2 regions of the Aminobacter sp. J44 genome follow, and region 2 is predicted to be linked to the other one. Evidence: riboswitches for the same ligand, from Rfam matches in the RefSeq annotation. Region 2 holds a riboswitch; the other holds the start of a gene.

Region 1 (7,391 bases), on a different contig from region 2:
GTTGCAGATCATCCGCGAACGCCGGCTGCGTGACGAAGGAGCTACACTCGAGTCGCTCGGCACGACGCTTGGGATTTCCAAGGAGCGTGTGCGGCAGATTGAGGGTCGCGCCATCGAAAAGTTGCGGTTTGCCCTGAGCCACAACGAGCCGCGCAACCGCAACGCTGCCTAGGCAGCGCTTCGCTACCTGTCCGTGATGATCTTCACCTTGCCGCCGGCTGAAACGGTGGCGCTTTCGCTCATCCCGTTGATCAGGCGGAACATGTCGATCTTGCGATCGACGCCTTCCATGCGAGCCGCGAGCGTTGCCACCGTATCGCCCGGGCGGACCGTCACGATCCTCACCCGCAGCGGGTTGAGCGACTGGCGCTCGGCGGCGCTGAGTACGCGGAAGCTGTTGCTGACGGCGCTTGCCGTTGACTCCAGCCGGGTGCTGGCGGCCGGGGCAGCCGTCAGGAGGCGGTAGACCTCGCCCTCGGCTCGGATCACTGTCACGTCGAACTGCCAGCCCTCGGCGCGCGCGCGGGCGGAGACGGCTTCGTTGCCGTTGATCGAGCGCTTGCGGATACTGCTTGGATCGAGCCCTGCAACCCAGCCGGACTGGATGTAATCGGTAAGCGGCACGCGCCGGTCGATCGACACGCCGTCGAAGCGGATGGCGATGTCGCCGGGGCCGGCCGCCGTTACCGCTGCCGCCGAATTGTCGATGACGAAGCCTTCTGGTACCGAGAATGAGATGCCCAGTTTCGGATGCAGGAAGGTGCGGCCGCGCACGAACCCTTCCTGCGGCGTGTCGCCGAAGAGCATGCCGTCGATGCCGGCAAGGAAGGAGTCGCGGTCGCGGTTGCCGGTTCCGGGCGGCGCATACTGGCGAGCATGGCGAAGCGCCAGTTCAATGCGCTGCGGCGCGGTCGGGTGACTTGCAAGGAAGTCGAGACCCTGGTCCTCCTGGCCGGTTACGCTGCGCGAGGCGCTATAAGCGGCCATGGACTGCAGGAAGCGGGCTGCGGCGAACGGATCGTAACCGGCGCGAGCGATGGAGCGGATGCCAACGGCGTCGGCCTCGAGTTCCTGATTGCGCGAGAATTGGGCAAGGCGCAGCTTGCCGCGCACCAGCGCCACGCGTGCAGCCGGGTCACCGCCAAGCACTTCCGTGGCAACCTTGGTCGCCAGGACCTCCTCGGCCTCACGCTGCTGGCGCTGGACACCGTGATTTGCGGTCACGTGCGCCATCTCGTGCGCAAGCACCGCCGCGAGCTCAGCCGAGTCGTTCGCGAGCGCGAGCAGGCCGCGTGTCACATACAGATAGCCGCCGGGCAGCGCGAAGGCGTTGATGTTCGGCGAGTTGAGAATAGTGATCTGGTAGGTCTGGTTCGGGTTTTCCGGATCGAGCGTCAGCGAACCGACGACGCGCGCGACCATGCGCTCCAGCTTCGGGTCAGAATATTCGCCGCCATAGGTGGCAAGGATGCGCGGATGCTGCTCGCGCGCCAGCGCCGTCAGGCGGTCGCCGCGGGTGACCGTGTCTACCGTGACAGGGTTGGCTGACGGCTTGAAGGCACTTTCGTCGCCGCTCAGAACCTGGCAGCCAGTCATGCTGACGCCAAGCGCAAGCGCAATCAGCCCGCGCCGCACGAGGCGGGCCGGCGACTGCGAGGTCCGGTCCCTCATCGGATCAACCAATGCTGTCGGCAGATTCCAGCCCTTTCCTCTAACCATCATGAAACGAAGCAGATCGCGAAGGGTTGCTCCGTTCGCAAAGCCGATTTCGCAAACGCACACATACCATGTAGTCAGCGAGCAATGCGTGGCAAATATGTCCGCATCCGGGCGAAATGGACGCAGTCAGGCACCAATATAGGCACGGAAAGCGTCAGGTGCAGTGCGCGAGAACATGGTAGTGGTGTCCTCGAATGCCACGATGCTACCCGCCTCGATGAAGGCGATTCGATCGGCAATCAGCTGCGCATCTTCGGGGTGGTGGGTGACCATCAGGATCGTCATCCCATGGTCGAAGTGGAGCTGACGGACGAGCGCCAGCATCTCGCGTCTAAGCGCAGGCCCAAGCGAGGCAAAAGGCTCGTCAAGCAGTAGCACCGGGCGGTCGCGAACCAGCACGCGCGAGAGCGCCACGCGCTGGCGTTCGCCGCCCGAAAGCTCCGACGGCAGACGGCGCTCCTTCCCGGCAAGGCCGGTTTGGGCAAGCGCCCGGGCGATGTCGGCGCGGTCAGCATCGGTCAGGCGCAGGGAGGGCGAGCGGCCGAGGCCGACATTGTCCTCGACAGAAAGGTGCGCAAACAGGTTGTTTTCCTGAAACACCATCGAGACGGGGCGTTCGGCGGGCTCGAGGCCGGTGACATCTCCGCCGTCGATCAGCACCTTGCCAGAGACAGGCTTCTCGAAGCCGGCAATCAGGTTGAGCAGGGTGGTCTTGCCGGATCCGCTCGGTCCCATGATCGCAATCACGGAGGACGCAGGTACCGAAAGGCCGAACTCCATGCGGGTCTCGCCGTAGCTGAAGACGAGATTGTCGAGTTCGATCGATGCGCCACTCATGCGCTTCTCCGTGTGCGGTCGACGAGCATCATCAGCGCGAGGCAGACGATGCCGAGAAAGAGCGCAACGCCGGCGGCATCGGCGGTGCGATAGCTGCCCATGCGCTCGAACAGCAGATAGGGCAGGGTCTTCACCACGTCGCTGCCGAACAGCGCAATGACGCCAAGATCGCCGAGCGACAGCGCCATCGCGAAGGCAAAGGCGGTGAAGGCCGGGCGGCGGATCGACGGCCAGTCGATCAGGCGCAGGCGGTTGATACCGGAAATGCCAAGCGAGGCGCAGAGCCGGTCGTGGCGCTCGGCTGCGCCGTCCCAGGCGGGGCGGATGGCGCGGATGGCAAACGGCATCGCCATCACCGCATTGACCGTCACCACCATTACCGGCGCGACCGAGAAGACGCTGCCGCTGTCAATGAGGAGGATGAACCAGCCAGCACCCACCACGACGGGCGGCACGACAAGGACGAAGCTGGCGCCGGTGTCGAACAGTCGCTCGAGGAAGCTGGGTGAGGCTGTCCGACCGCGGCTGCGCTCCATGGCGCTGCGGGCCATGGTGAGCGACAGCGACAGCAGCAGACTGAGCGCTGCGGCAATGAAGGCAAGGCCAAGGCTGGTGAGCGTGGCGCGATGGACAGCTGGATCGCTCGCCAGCCGGACAAGGTCGGCCTGAACCCCGGAGATGATCGTCGAGACGAAGGGACCTGCGACGAAGGCGAGGGCCACGAGGATGACCAGCGCGTTGAAGAAGGTTTCGGGGCCGCGCGCCATATTGGGGCGCCGACGCGCGACCGGCATGTTGGCGTCGGCAACCATGTCTGCGCCCGCGCGTACCAAAAGGATCACCACGACGACGGTGAGCGCGATCTGCAGCGCGGTCAGCGCCACCGCCCGGGCAGGATCGAAGTCGAAGCGCAACGCCTGATAGATCGCGACCTCCAGCGTCGTCGCGCGCGGACCTCCGCCAAGCGTCAGGACGATGGTGAACGAGGTGATGCAGAGCATGAAGATGAGCCCTGCAACGCCCGGCAGCGCCGCGCGCATCACCGGCCATTCGATCAGGCGGAACGTTGTCCGTGGCCCCATGCCAAGCTGGGCGGCGAGCCGCCACTGATCTGTCGGCACCGTGTCAAGCGCATGCAGCAGAAAGCGGGTGGCGAGCGGCAGGTTGAAGAAGACGTGGGCAACCAGAATGCCGGAAAGGCCGTAGATGCCCTGCCACGGCTCGCCGGTAAGCCAGGCGAGCGCATCGGCGAAGATGCCGGCGCGGCCGAGCAGAGCAAGGATGCCGAGCGATGCTACGATCGCCGGCACTGCCAGCGGCAGCGCAAACAGCCGCAGGATAAAGCTGCGGCCCCAGAAGACTGGGTGGCGTGCAAGAGCGCGGGCGACGAGGATTGCCGGGCAGACCGACAGCAGCGTCGACAGCAGCGCCTGCCACAGCGTGAAGCGGGTGATGCGGAAGAGGTAGGAGTCAAACGCAGAAGCAGCGCCCGACCAGTCGTCGAGCGCCTCGCTGATCAGCCCTGCGAATGCCCCGCCAATCAGCAGCCCGACCGCCGCGAGACCGGCGATGCCGACAAGGACGCGGCTGTCGCGGTAGACTCCCATCCGCGCGCTCAGCGGCTCATGACGTCGAGCCATTCCCGGATCCAGGCATCGCGGTTGGCCGCGATCTCCTCGGGCGAGAAGGCGAGCGTCTTCGCCGGTTTCACCGCGCGGTCGAAAGCCGGGTTGAGCGGGCCGGACGTCTCGCCGGCCGGGAACATCCAGTTGGTCTCGGGGATCGCGTCCTGGAAGCCGGGGCCAGTCATGAATTCAAGGAACTGCTTCGTCAGCGGGTTCTCCGCGCCTTTGGTGGTCGCGGCGGCGACTTCCACCTGCAGGTAATGGCCTTCCTCGAAGGCCATCGCCTTATAGCGGGTCGAGTCTTCGTTGATCTCATGATAGGCGGGCGAGGTAGTGTAGGACAGCACCATCGGCGCCTCGCCGCTGGTGAACAGGCTGTAGGCCTCACTCCAGCCGGGGGTGACGGTCAGGACGCGCAAGCTGAGATTCTCCCAGGCTTCGCTCGCCTTGTCGCCATAGACCGCCTTCACCCACAGGAGCAGGCCAAGGCCCGGCGTCGAGGTGCGCGGGTCCTGGATGACGATCTTCTGTTCCGGATAGCCGTCGACGAGGTCCTTCAGGCTCTTGTAGGGCGTCGAAAACGCCTCCGTGTCCTGGATGATGGCGAAATAGCCGTAGTCGAAGGGGACGAAGGTGTCGTCGCTCCAGCCGCCGGGGACGTCGACCTTGTCGAGCGAGATACCGTGCGGCGCGAACAGGCCGGTTTCCTTCGCCTCATGGGTGAGGTTGGTGTCCAGGCCGAGCACGATGTCGGCGGATGTGCTCTTGCCCTCGAGCTTGACGCGATTGAGCAGGGCCACGCCGTCTGCCACCGCGACGAAGTCGACGGTGCAGTTGCAGATCTCCTCGAAGTTCTTCTTCACGACAGGGCCGGGGCCCCATTCGGCGGTGAGGCTTTCGTAGGTGTAGATGGTGAGCTTGTCCTGCGCCGCGGCCGGAACGGCCACGAGAGCGGTCGAAAGAGCAAGTAGCGAAAGAAACTGTCTGCGCATCGGCGCCTCCTCTGGTTGTTGCAAGGGAATTGGCGCCATGTCGAGCGTCTAATCCCTCCGCCGGTACGAGCCGGATCAGGTTCAGCGGGTTGGCTGGACTTGCGTCCCTTGCCTCTCAGCCCGGACACGCCTTCGCGTACCGGGCACCCCGTTAGAGCAGGGAAAGAGATAGAGCGGGTCCTGTGCACATGCAAGCGGTTTAACTTCCGCTGCGTGGCGTGGTAGAGGCGAGCCCATGACGCATCCGACCACCCGTTTCGCGATCCTCCTTGGCGGCGATCTCGTCGTGACTCCGCGCCTGCTTGCGCAGGTGGAGGGCGCGCGCGTAATCGCAGCAGATTCCGGCATGCGGCATGCGGCGGGGCTGGGTGTTGCGCCGGAACTGTGGACCGGAGACTTCGACTCCGTCGACGAGGCGATGCGCGCCGAGCATTCGGCAACGCCAGTCGAAGAGTTTCCGCGCGACAAGGACAAGACCGACGGCGAGATCGCGGTGCAGGCGGCGCTGAAGCGCGGCGCGCGCGAACTCCTGCTGGTAGGCGCGTTCGGCGGCGCGCGGGCCGACCATGCTTTCCTGCATCTGGCGGCCGCGATGCGTCTTGCCGAAAGCGGCGTTGGCTGCCTGCTTACCAGCGGCGTGCAGGAAGGCGTGCCGTTGCTTGTGGGCAAGGACCGCAGCTTCGACTACGACGACGGCACGCTGTTCAGCGTGCTCCCCTTTTCCGAGCTCAACGGGCTCACCATATCGGGCGCGAAGTGGCCGCTGACGGACCATCACGTTCCGTTCGGTTCGTCGCTTACCCTATCCAATGAAGTGCGCGGTACCCTCACTGCGCGTCTTGCTTCCGGCAGGGCCCTGCTGGTCGCTCATCCTGTTTCCTCCTTCTCGATGTGACCCATGGCACCACCGCTTCTTTCCCTTGACGGCATCAGGCTGACCTTTGGCGGCACGCCGCTTCTCGACGGCGCCGATCTCGCGGCTTCGGCCGGCGACAAGATCGCGCTGGTAGGGCGCAACGGCTCCGGCAAGTCCACCCTGCTGAAAATCGCGGCGGGGATGGTCGAGGCGCAGGACGGCGAGATCTTCCGCCAGCCCTCGGCGACGATCCGCTACCTGCCGCAGGAGCCCGACATGGAGGGCTTCGATACGGTCCGCGCCTATGTCGAGGCGGGGCTGGGGCCGGCGGATGACGTCTACCGTGCAGCCTATCTCATCGAGAATCTCGGCCTCACCGGCGACGAGAACCCGAAGACGCTGTCGGGCGGCGAGGCGCGCCGCGCCGCGCTTGCGCGCGTCATGGCGCCGGAGCCGGACATCCTTCTCCTCGACGAGCCGACCAACCACCTCGACCTCACCACAATCGAGTGGCTGGAAGGCGAGTTGCAGCGCACCAAGTCGGCGCTGATCATGATCTCGCACGACCGCCGCTTCCTCGAGCGCGTCTCTCGCGCCGTCATCTGGCTCGACCGTGGCGTCACCCGCCGTCTCGAGAAGGGCTTTGCGCATTTCGAGGAGTGGCGCGACAAGATCCTCGAGGAAGAGGAAAAGGAGCACTTCAAGCTCGGTCGCCAGATCGTTCGCGAGGAGCACTGGCTGCGCTATGGCGTGACCGCCCGGCGCAAGCGCAACATGCGCCGTCTCGGCGAGCTGCAGACGATGCGCGTGCAATACCGCCAGCGCAAAGGGCCGGAGGGTCTCGCAACCATGACGGCGGCGGATGCGAACGAGTCCGGCAAGCTGGTCATCGAGGCGAAGAACATCGAGAAGCGTTTCGGTGACATGGTGGTCGTCCAGGGCTTTTCGACCCGCATCCAGCGCGGCGACCGCGTCGGCTTCGTGGGACCGAACGGAGCAGGCAAGACGACGCTGCTCAAGATGCTGATCGGCGAGCTTGCGCCCGACGGTGGTACGGTGCGCCTTGGCGCCAACCTAGAAATCGCCACGCTCGACCAGAAGCGCTCGCTCGATCCGCAGGAGACGCTGACGCATTACCTCACCGACGGACGCGGGGAGAACCTGATCGTCAACGGCGAGCAGAAGCACGTCGTCTCTTACATGAAGGATTTTCTGTTCAAGCCGGAACAGGCGCGCACGCCGGTGCGGGAGCTTTCGGGCGGCGAACGGGCAAGGCTGGTGCTGGCCAGGCTTCTGTCGCGGCCGGCGAACCTTCTGGTGCTCGACGAGCCCACCAACGACCTCGACATGGAGACGCTGGAC
Region 2 (7,391 bases):
AAGGAGGAACCTCGACATGCCGGTGACGGTGTAGGACACGACCGCCTGTTCCGGCATCGGGCTGCCGAAGGCGATGGCGAGATAGGCGGCGGCGATGAAAGCGTGCGGCAGCGGCGCGGCTGACACCAGCCCGATCCCGGCGATCAGGCCGAGCACGATGCTCGGCGACAGCGCGACAGGGACCGAAACCTGAGTGGCGGCAAGATGCAGGGCAATACCCGCCGCGAGCGCCGCCATAAGGCGCACCGGCCTTCCCTCGGCAAGCCGCTGCAAAGCCAGAACCAGCACGATCAGCGCGCCGCCGGCCCCGAGGAAGCCGAAGCGTATCCATTCCGGGAGGCCGAGCGTCGGCGACACGCCGCCGAGCATCGTCGCGATCCGGGTGCTGCCGAAGGCGAGTATAAGTCCCGCGAGCACCGTGAAGATATCGGCAATGACGGAAGCGGCTGTTTGCCCACGGGGCGGCAGCCTCATGACGAACACGTCAAGGCGCATGGCGAGCGCGCTGTTGAGCGCCAGCGGCGTGCCGAAGGCGATGAGCGCGACATGCAGCCAGATGCCCAGATCCTCCGCGCCGACGAAGCCCATCCCGAAGACGTAGCGCAGCACGACCGTTGCCAGTACGACGACGAGCAGCGCCATCAGCAGCGCGGCGCAGACGCCGCCCAGTGTCTGCTCAATCCAACGCAGCCAGCGCGCAGCGAGGTGAGAGACCAGGAAGCCCCTTCTGGACGCGGTCCCGCTCACGCCGCTGGCCACCAGCGATGGAAATGATGAACCGGCCCATTGCCCTGCCCGACGGACATGGCCGCCCCTGCCTGCAATGCCCCTTGTAGGTAATCCTTCGCCTGGCCAACCGCGTCGGCGAGCGAGAGGGACTGCGCCAGCCCGGCGGCGATCGCGGCGGACAGGGTGCAGCCCGTGCCATGGGTGTTAACGGTCGCGATACGCGGCGCCGTAAAGCGCTGCACGTCATTGCCGTCGAAAAGAATGTCGGTGCTCTCGGCCCCCGTGCCGTGCCCGCCCTTGAGCAGGACCGCTCTCGCGCCGGAACGCAGAATGGCTTCGGCCTGTGCCAGCATCTCCTTTTCGGTCCCGGCAGGACCAGAATCGCTCAACAGCGCCGCCTCGGGCAGATTTGGCGTCACCAGCACGGCCAGCGGCACCAGCCGGGTCCGCAACGCCTCAATGGCGTCGGCCCGCAAAAGCCGGTCGCCCGAGGTGGCGACCATGACCGGGTCGAGCACCGGGCGTATGCCGTGGCGTTGCAGACCATCGGCGATAACCTCGATGGTCTCTATCCGCGAGGCCATGCCGATCTTCACCCCGCCGACATCCATGTCGTCGTAGATGGTGTCTATCTGTGCCGCGATCATGTCCGGAGACACATCTTCCACGGCCCGCACGCCTCTGGTGTTCTGTGCGGTGAGCGCCGTGATCACGCTGGCTCCAAATACGCCGAGCGCGGAGAAGGTCTTGAGGTCTGCCTGAATGCCGGCACCCCCGCCGCTGTCCGAGCCGGCTATGGTGAGCGCGATCTTTGTCATTGGCAGTTCTCCTTGAGGACGGCGTCGACGGCCGCGCGCATCGCCCGCGTCGCGGTGGCGATATCGGCCGCCCGGAAAATCCTCGAAATCATGGCGACACCGGACGCGCCGGCGCGGACGACATCACCGGCGCGCATCAGGTCGATCCCGGCTATAGCCCCGACCGGCATGTCCGGGCGCGCAGACCGGATGCGGGCGCGCAGCCGCGCAAAGCCGTCCAAACCGACAGGCGGGTCCGGATTGTTCTTGGAGAGCGTCTCGAACACGCCGCCGATGCAGGCATAGTCGACCGGGGCCGCCAGCGCTGCATCGGCATCGGCGTCGTTCTTGACCGTCACCCCAATGATTGCGTCAGCGCCAAGAAGACGGCGCGCCGTGGCCGGGTCGAGGTCGTCGCGGCCAAGATGAACGCCGTCCGCGCCGGTGGCGAGCGCGACGTCGACGCGGTCGTTTACGACCAGCGGCACGCCGCTCCTGGCGAGAGCCGCGCGGATCGCTGTCGCCTGTTCGAGCAGTTCGCGGGTGCTCGCCTGCTTGTCGCGATACTGGATGATCGTCGCCCCATTATCCGCCGCGATCCGCGCCAGCACGGCCAGGTCACCAATGTCGCGCAGACTTCCGTCAACGATGGCGTTCAACCTGTAATCGACCTTATGCATTTCGCACCCTCGCATTCTGGATGATGTCTTTCTCGGAAAGCCCGGACAGGACATCGAGCAGCGCTATCCCGAAGCTGGCCGGCCCCCGCGCCTCGCGGGCCGCGATATCTGCCGCGACCCCCATGACGAGCATAGCCGACGCCGCAGCGATGATGGGATCGTCCCCGACCGCGGTGAAGGCCGCGATCACCGCGCCCGAAAGGCAACCCGTTCCTGTCACCTTCGCCATGAAGGGATGACCGTTGCCGATCAGCAGCCTTGTGTCGCCGGACTCGATGCGGTCTTCCTCCCCGGTCCGCACTCCGACCACGCCGGGCGGCACCTGGAGCAGCCGATGCTCGGCTGCGTTGGCACGCAAGATCGTTGGCGATCGCGCCAGCAGGTCCTGCGCTAATGCCGCCCGAACCGCGGAATAATCGCAATGGGCGGGATCGAGCACCCAAGGCTTTCCTCCTTCCTCAGCCCCATCGAGGGCGAGGTCGATGGCCTCGCGCCTTTGCGCATCCAGCGTGCCGAGATTGACGACGAGGACGTCGGCTTTCCCGACGAAGGTCTGCACTTCCTCAGGTGAGGAGGTCATGGATGGAATGGCGCCCAACCCCGACAGACCGTCGGCGATGAGCTTCTGCACCACCGTGTTCATCAGACAGTGAACACGCGGCGGCCTTGCCCGCACGCGATCCAGCAGGTCGCAGGCCTGCTTCGGCAAATCCGCCGCCGGGAACGGGTGCGCGCTCATCGCAGTTCGACCGCGATGTCGTCGAGCGCCGGTGCGGCCTTGATGAGGCCGTTCTCAGCCAGGAACTTTCCGAAACGCTCGTAGCGTCCGCTATCCAGCGCGGCTGGGCGCTTGGCGAAACGCGGCAGCGTGTCCGACCACGCCTGCCAGTTCAGCTCATCGTCGAGATCGGGATAAGCGCGGATGAAGAGTTCCCAACTCTCCTGCGGATGATTGGTGAGATAGATCGCGCCCTGCTCGACCACGTTCAGAAAGCGGGTGAGGCGGTCGTCCGACACCAAGTCAGGGCGGGTGACGAAGATCAGTTCGTCATAGACGGGGACGCCGTGATCCTCGGGAAAGAACGCCTTGCCCTCATGACCCTCCAGCCGCATCTGCGTCAGCTCGAAATTGCGATAGCCGCCAATGGTCGCCTCGACCTTACCGCCGATCAGCGATGCGGTCAGCGCGAAGTTGACATTCACGAACTTCACGTCCGCGGGCTTCACGCCCGCGCTCGACAGCATGGTGGACAGGATCACGTCCTCGAAGCCCGAAACCGAAAAGCCAATGCGCTTGCCGGCAAGGTCCGTGAGGTCATCAATCGGGCCGTACGCCAGAACCGTCAGCGTATTGAGCGGGGTTTCGACCAGCGTCCCAAAGCGCACCAGCGGCACCCCGGCCTCATGATCGAGATAGAGATTGGGCTGGTAATGCACGCCGATTTCGGCCTGTCCCGAGGCGACGGCGCGCGGCACGATCGAGGGATCCGCCGGCGGCAGCAATTCGACCTCGAGACCCGCTTTCTCAAACAATCCGAGCTCTTTCGCGACGACGAGAGGTGCATGGTCCGGATTGACGAACCATTCGAGCAAAACAGTCAATTTGTCCTGGGCGGCAGCCGGGCTCGCCAGAATGAGGCTGGCAGCCAAAGCGAAGGCAGTCTTGCAGATCATTAGAATCTCCGTTTTTCGGGTGAAAGCGAGGGGGTCACTGTTCCTTCGCCCAGGGCGTCAGGTGTGGCGCGAGCGCGTCGACGACATGGCGCAGCAACAGCGTGAGGGCCGCGAGGATGGTCATGGCGGCGAAGACCATGTCGGTCTGCATGCGGGCATTGGCCTGGATCATGACGAAGCCGAGCCCAGCCGACGCGCCGACCCATTCGCCGACCACTGCACCAAGGGGTGCCAGCGGCGCGGCGACGCGCAGGCCGGACACGAGCGACGGCAAGGCGAGCGGCACCCGCACATGCAGCAGCGCGTGCCAGTGGCTGGCATCGGTCAGCGCCGTGGCGTCGAGCAGGTCCTGGTCGATGCGGCGCAGGCCGTCAGCAAATGCCGATGTCACCGGGAAGAAGATGATGAGCGTCGCCATCATCACTTTCGAAGCCATGCCGAAGCCCAGCCAGATGACCAGCAGTGGCGCGATGACGAAAACGGGGAACGCTTGCAGCACTAGCACTATCGGCCAGACCCGCCGACCGAGCCGGGGCAGCGCCGCCATGCCGAGAGCGGTCAGGGCTCCGAGGATGGAGCCGAGCGCGAAACCCGCGAGGATTTCGGCAAGCGTGACCAGCGTATTCTCGAACAGATAGGCAGGTTGCCGCCGCATGGCGGCCAGCACGTCCAGCGGAGTCGGGAGAATGTATCGCGGCGGCGACCAGATCCAGACAATCGCCTGCCAGACGCCGAGCAATGTCACCAGCGTCCGCAGTAGGGAGGAGAGCGTTCCCATCCGGCCGGCTTCAGCCGGTTGGTCTGGTGCAGGCGATAGAATTGTATGGCATTGGCGACCTCCTGATTGTCATCATAGAGATCCAGGCAGAGCGAAGAATTGGGAAAGGGGCGGCGGCGAACCCTTGTTCCGTTCCTACGCCGGTATGACCCGGATCAGGTTCAAGGGTCCGGCTCACCGCCATCTCAGCGTCGTTCGACGCCCCCCTCGGAATGGGGTGATCTATTCAGGGAAAGGGAACGGCGTCAAGGTGACTTCGCCCGATAGTGCCAATACTTCAACGTTTAAGTGACAACGCCGTATTGCGCGTCCGCTACAATTGCTGGCGGTGACGTTGGGGGCAGGCCAATCCATGGAAGAAGTTAGCATCATCGGCGTCGATTTGGCTAAGAACGTGTTTCAGCTTCACGGGAGGACGGCAGATGGCATGTCTGCAGTTTACCAACAGTATAGACAAATCAATAACTTATATGGAGAAAGTTAGACGACAGTCCCGCCCCCTCCGCCACGGGATCGGCCGAGCAAGCTTGATGCTCGTTCGGCCTGGGGCCTCGAAACGCGTTTACCCACACGTTCGCAAGCACGTGCTCGACTAATCCGTCTCGCGCAGCCGGATTCTCGTAAAAGAACCCGGTCAGATAGTCGTCAATTCGATGGAAGCCCGGGCGTCCCACAGCAACGATACCGAGAACTGCCCGCTCCATGCGGTTCCTGAGCGACCCGTCGATCACCGCGTCGACGATCCATGAAATCCGGGTCGTATCGGTCGGCGTGCCGTACCTCGACGGACCAATCCGTTCGACCAGTTGGTGAGCGAGCGCCATGCTGATCCCCAGGCCGCGGACGAGGACCGCGGCCTGGTAGGTGCGCCGGCTGGAACGCGTCGCGTCATCCACGTCAAGGTCGGACAGGGATGGCGGTTCGGAACCTGCCAAGGAACACAACTGGTTCCAGTCGCGATAGCCGAAGAGCTTAGCGACAACCTCCAGCGATCGTCTAAGAGACAGCTTTACTCCTTGCATCGCCAGCTCCTTTCGGAGCGCAGCGGCCACGGCCTTTGGGCGAGAGGTGTTCGTAAAGTGGATGCGCATCGACGTTCTCCATCACGGATGGAGCCCGCACGATCCATGGAAAACGTGTTGAAAGGCGCGCCTGGCCTTCATGGGGCCTGCCAACGAACAGTCGGCTTGGTCTGCGGCGGGCTACTGGGTCGGCCCTCGACCCAGCGGAGAGAATACCGCGTCACGTTTCTCCGTCAATGCCCCTGGCTGAGGATGCGCGCCTTGATCCAAATGTCGCGTGATTTCTGTTGTCGTTTAGGCAAGCTTTGCCGCAGCAAAGCCAAAACCTCTTGCTTCAAATAAGCTGCGGCGCATCATTGGGGCTAACGGACGGCATCGAAAGGCAAAAGAACGCCCACCAAGTGGGCACGCGTAAGAAATCGCACTGACAGGCGGCGGCCAGACAATCTCGGCTAAAAAATCTCCTTGGGCACCCAAGGAACTTGAACCCCGAAACGTCTAAGGGTGCATGAGAAGGCTGCGGACCTGATGGAAGACACCGACGAAACGATCCTGGTGCTTGCGCGCAATGGCGACCGCGCAGCCTTCGCTCGTCTTGTCGAGATGCACTACGACATGTTCTTTCGCGTGGCGTACAGACATCTCGGCAATCGCGCGGATGCGGAAGACGTCGCGCAGGAGGTGTGCGTGCGTCTGGGAGGTTCGATCCGAACGTTCCGAGGAGACTGCAGCCTGTCGTCGTGGCTGTACAGGCTCGTCGTCAACGCGGCTTGCGACCACCAGCGCAAGGCAAAGAGAGGGCGAAACCTCACTCAGGCGGTCGCCGCCGAGCATGAGGTGTCGGGAGGATACGAAGGCGAGAACGACAACGATGCGGCAACGCGTTTGTGGGAAGCCGTCAGGACGCTTCCGGAAAAGACCCGTCAGGCCGTCGTTCTCGTCTATTCCGAAGGCCTCAGCCACCTGAAGGCCGCGGAAGCGCTGGAGTGCTCCGAGGCGACCGTTTCCTGGCACATCCATGACGCAAAGAAAAAGCTGAGGGCCTTGCTGGCTGAACCGGAGGGCGCGACCTATGCACGATGAATTCGAAATCCTGCGGCAGGCCAGGCCCGTCAAGCCGTCTTCGGAAGCCCGGAAGAAGGCTCTGTCAGCGGCCATGACCGCCTATGACGAAGCCGACGAAAAAAACGTCAGCGCGACCCAAGGTTCCGACACCGTCAAGCGTCTCTTGTCCAAGACGTCTAACGGATGGAGGGACATCATGAGGAAGTGGCTTTGGACGGGGGCGGCGTCAATGGCGGTTGCAAGCGCAGCCTTCTTCGTCGTCGGCGGGATGTACACGCAGTACATGCGAGACAGCGGCCTTGCGGTCGTTCAGGAGATGGCCTCCCACCCGGCAGGCGGAGCCGCCTTCAGAAACGACGGCATCGTCCCCATCGCGCCGCAGCCAGCTCCGCCGGCTCGCAAGGCGATGGAAAGCATGGTGATGGCCGAGCGCGGCGTTGCGGTTGCTCCCGCCTTCGTCGGCAATTACCCGTCGCCAGTCATGGATCGTCTGCCGTCGTCCATGCAAAGCCGCGACCGCGTGCGGGAGTTTAAGGGCAGCGGAGTAAAGAGCGTCGCCGAGCATCCGGTCTCGACGTTCTCGGCCGACGTGGACACCGCTTCCTATTCGATGGTCAGGAGCCTGCTCAACATGGGGCAGCTGCCC

What was found. Region 2 has a riboswitch for thiamine pyrophosphate ahead of L610_RS17210 (ABC transporter permease). Riboswitches for the same ligand answer to the same signal wherever they lie in the genome.
Region 1: it holds a riboswitch for thiamine pyrophosphate, as region 2 does, so the genes downstream of both, thiB (thiamine ABC transporter substrate binding subunit) here and L610_RS17210 (ABC transporter permease) in region 2, are expected to answer to the same signal.

The regions. Positions count from the first base shown of each region.
Region 1 covers NZ_VLJG01000007.1:75,954-83,344, forward strand. Annotated here, with positions in the region: gene L610_RS04090 (RNA polymerase factor sigma-32) at 1-172, shown strand, start outside; gene L610_RS04095 (M48 family metalloprotease) at 184-1,671, opposite strand; gene thiQ (thiamine ABC transporter ATP-binding protein) at 1,846-2,556, opposite strand; gene thiP (thiamine/thiamine pyrophosphate ABC transporter permease) at 2,553-4,196, opposite strand; gene thiB (thiamine ABC transporter substrate binding subunit) at 4,172-5,173, opposite strand; TPP riboswitch at 5,209-5,334, opposite strand; gene L610_RS04115 (thiamine diphosphokinase) at 5,409-6,068, shown strand; gene L610_RS04120 (ABC-F family ATP-binding cassette domain-containing protein) at 6,072-7,391, shown strand, end outside.
Region 2 covers NZ_VLJG01000058.1:2,242-9,632, forward strand. Annotated here, with positions in the region: gene L610_RS17185 (TRAP transporter large permease subunit) at 1-717, opposite strand, end outside; gene thiD (bifunctional hydroxymethylpyrimidine kinase/phosphomethylpyrimidine kinase) at 744-1,547, opposite strand; gene thiE (thiamine phosphate synthase) at 1,544-2,206, opposite strand; gene L610_RS17200 (hydroxyethylthiazole kinase) at 2,199-2,945, opposite strand; gene L610_RS17205 (ABC transporter substrate-binding protein) at 2,942-3,880, opposite strand; gene L610_RS17210 (ABC transporter permease) at 3,915-4,658, opposite strand; TPP riboswitch at 4,774-4,876, opposite strand; gene L610_RS17215 (glyoxalase superfamily protein) at 5,117-5,749, opposite strand; gene L610_RS17220 (RNA polymerase sigma factor) at 6,209-6,763, shown strand; gene L610_RS17225 (VWA domain-containing protein) at 6,753-7,391, shown strand, end outside.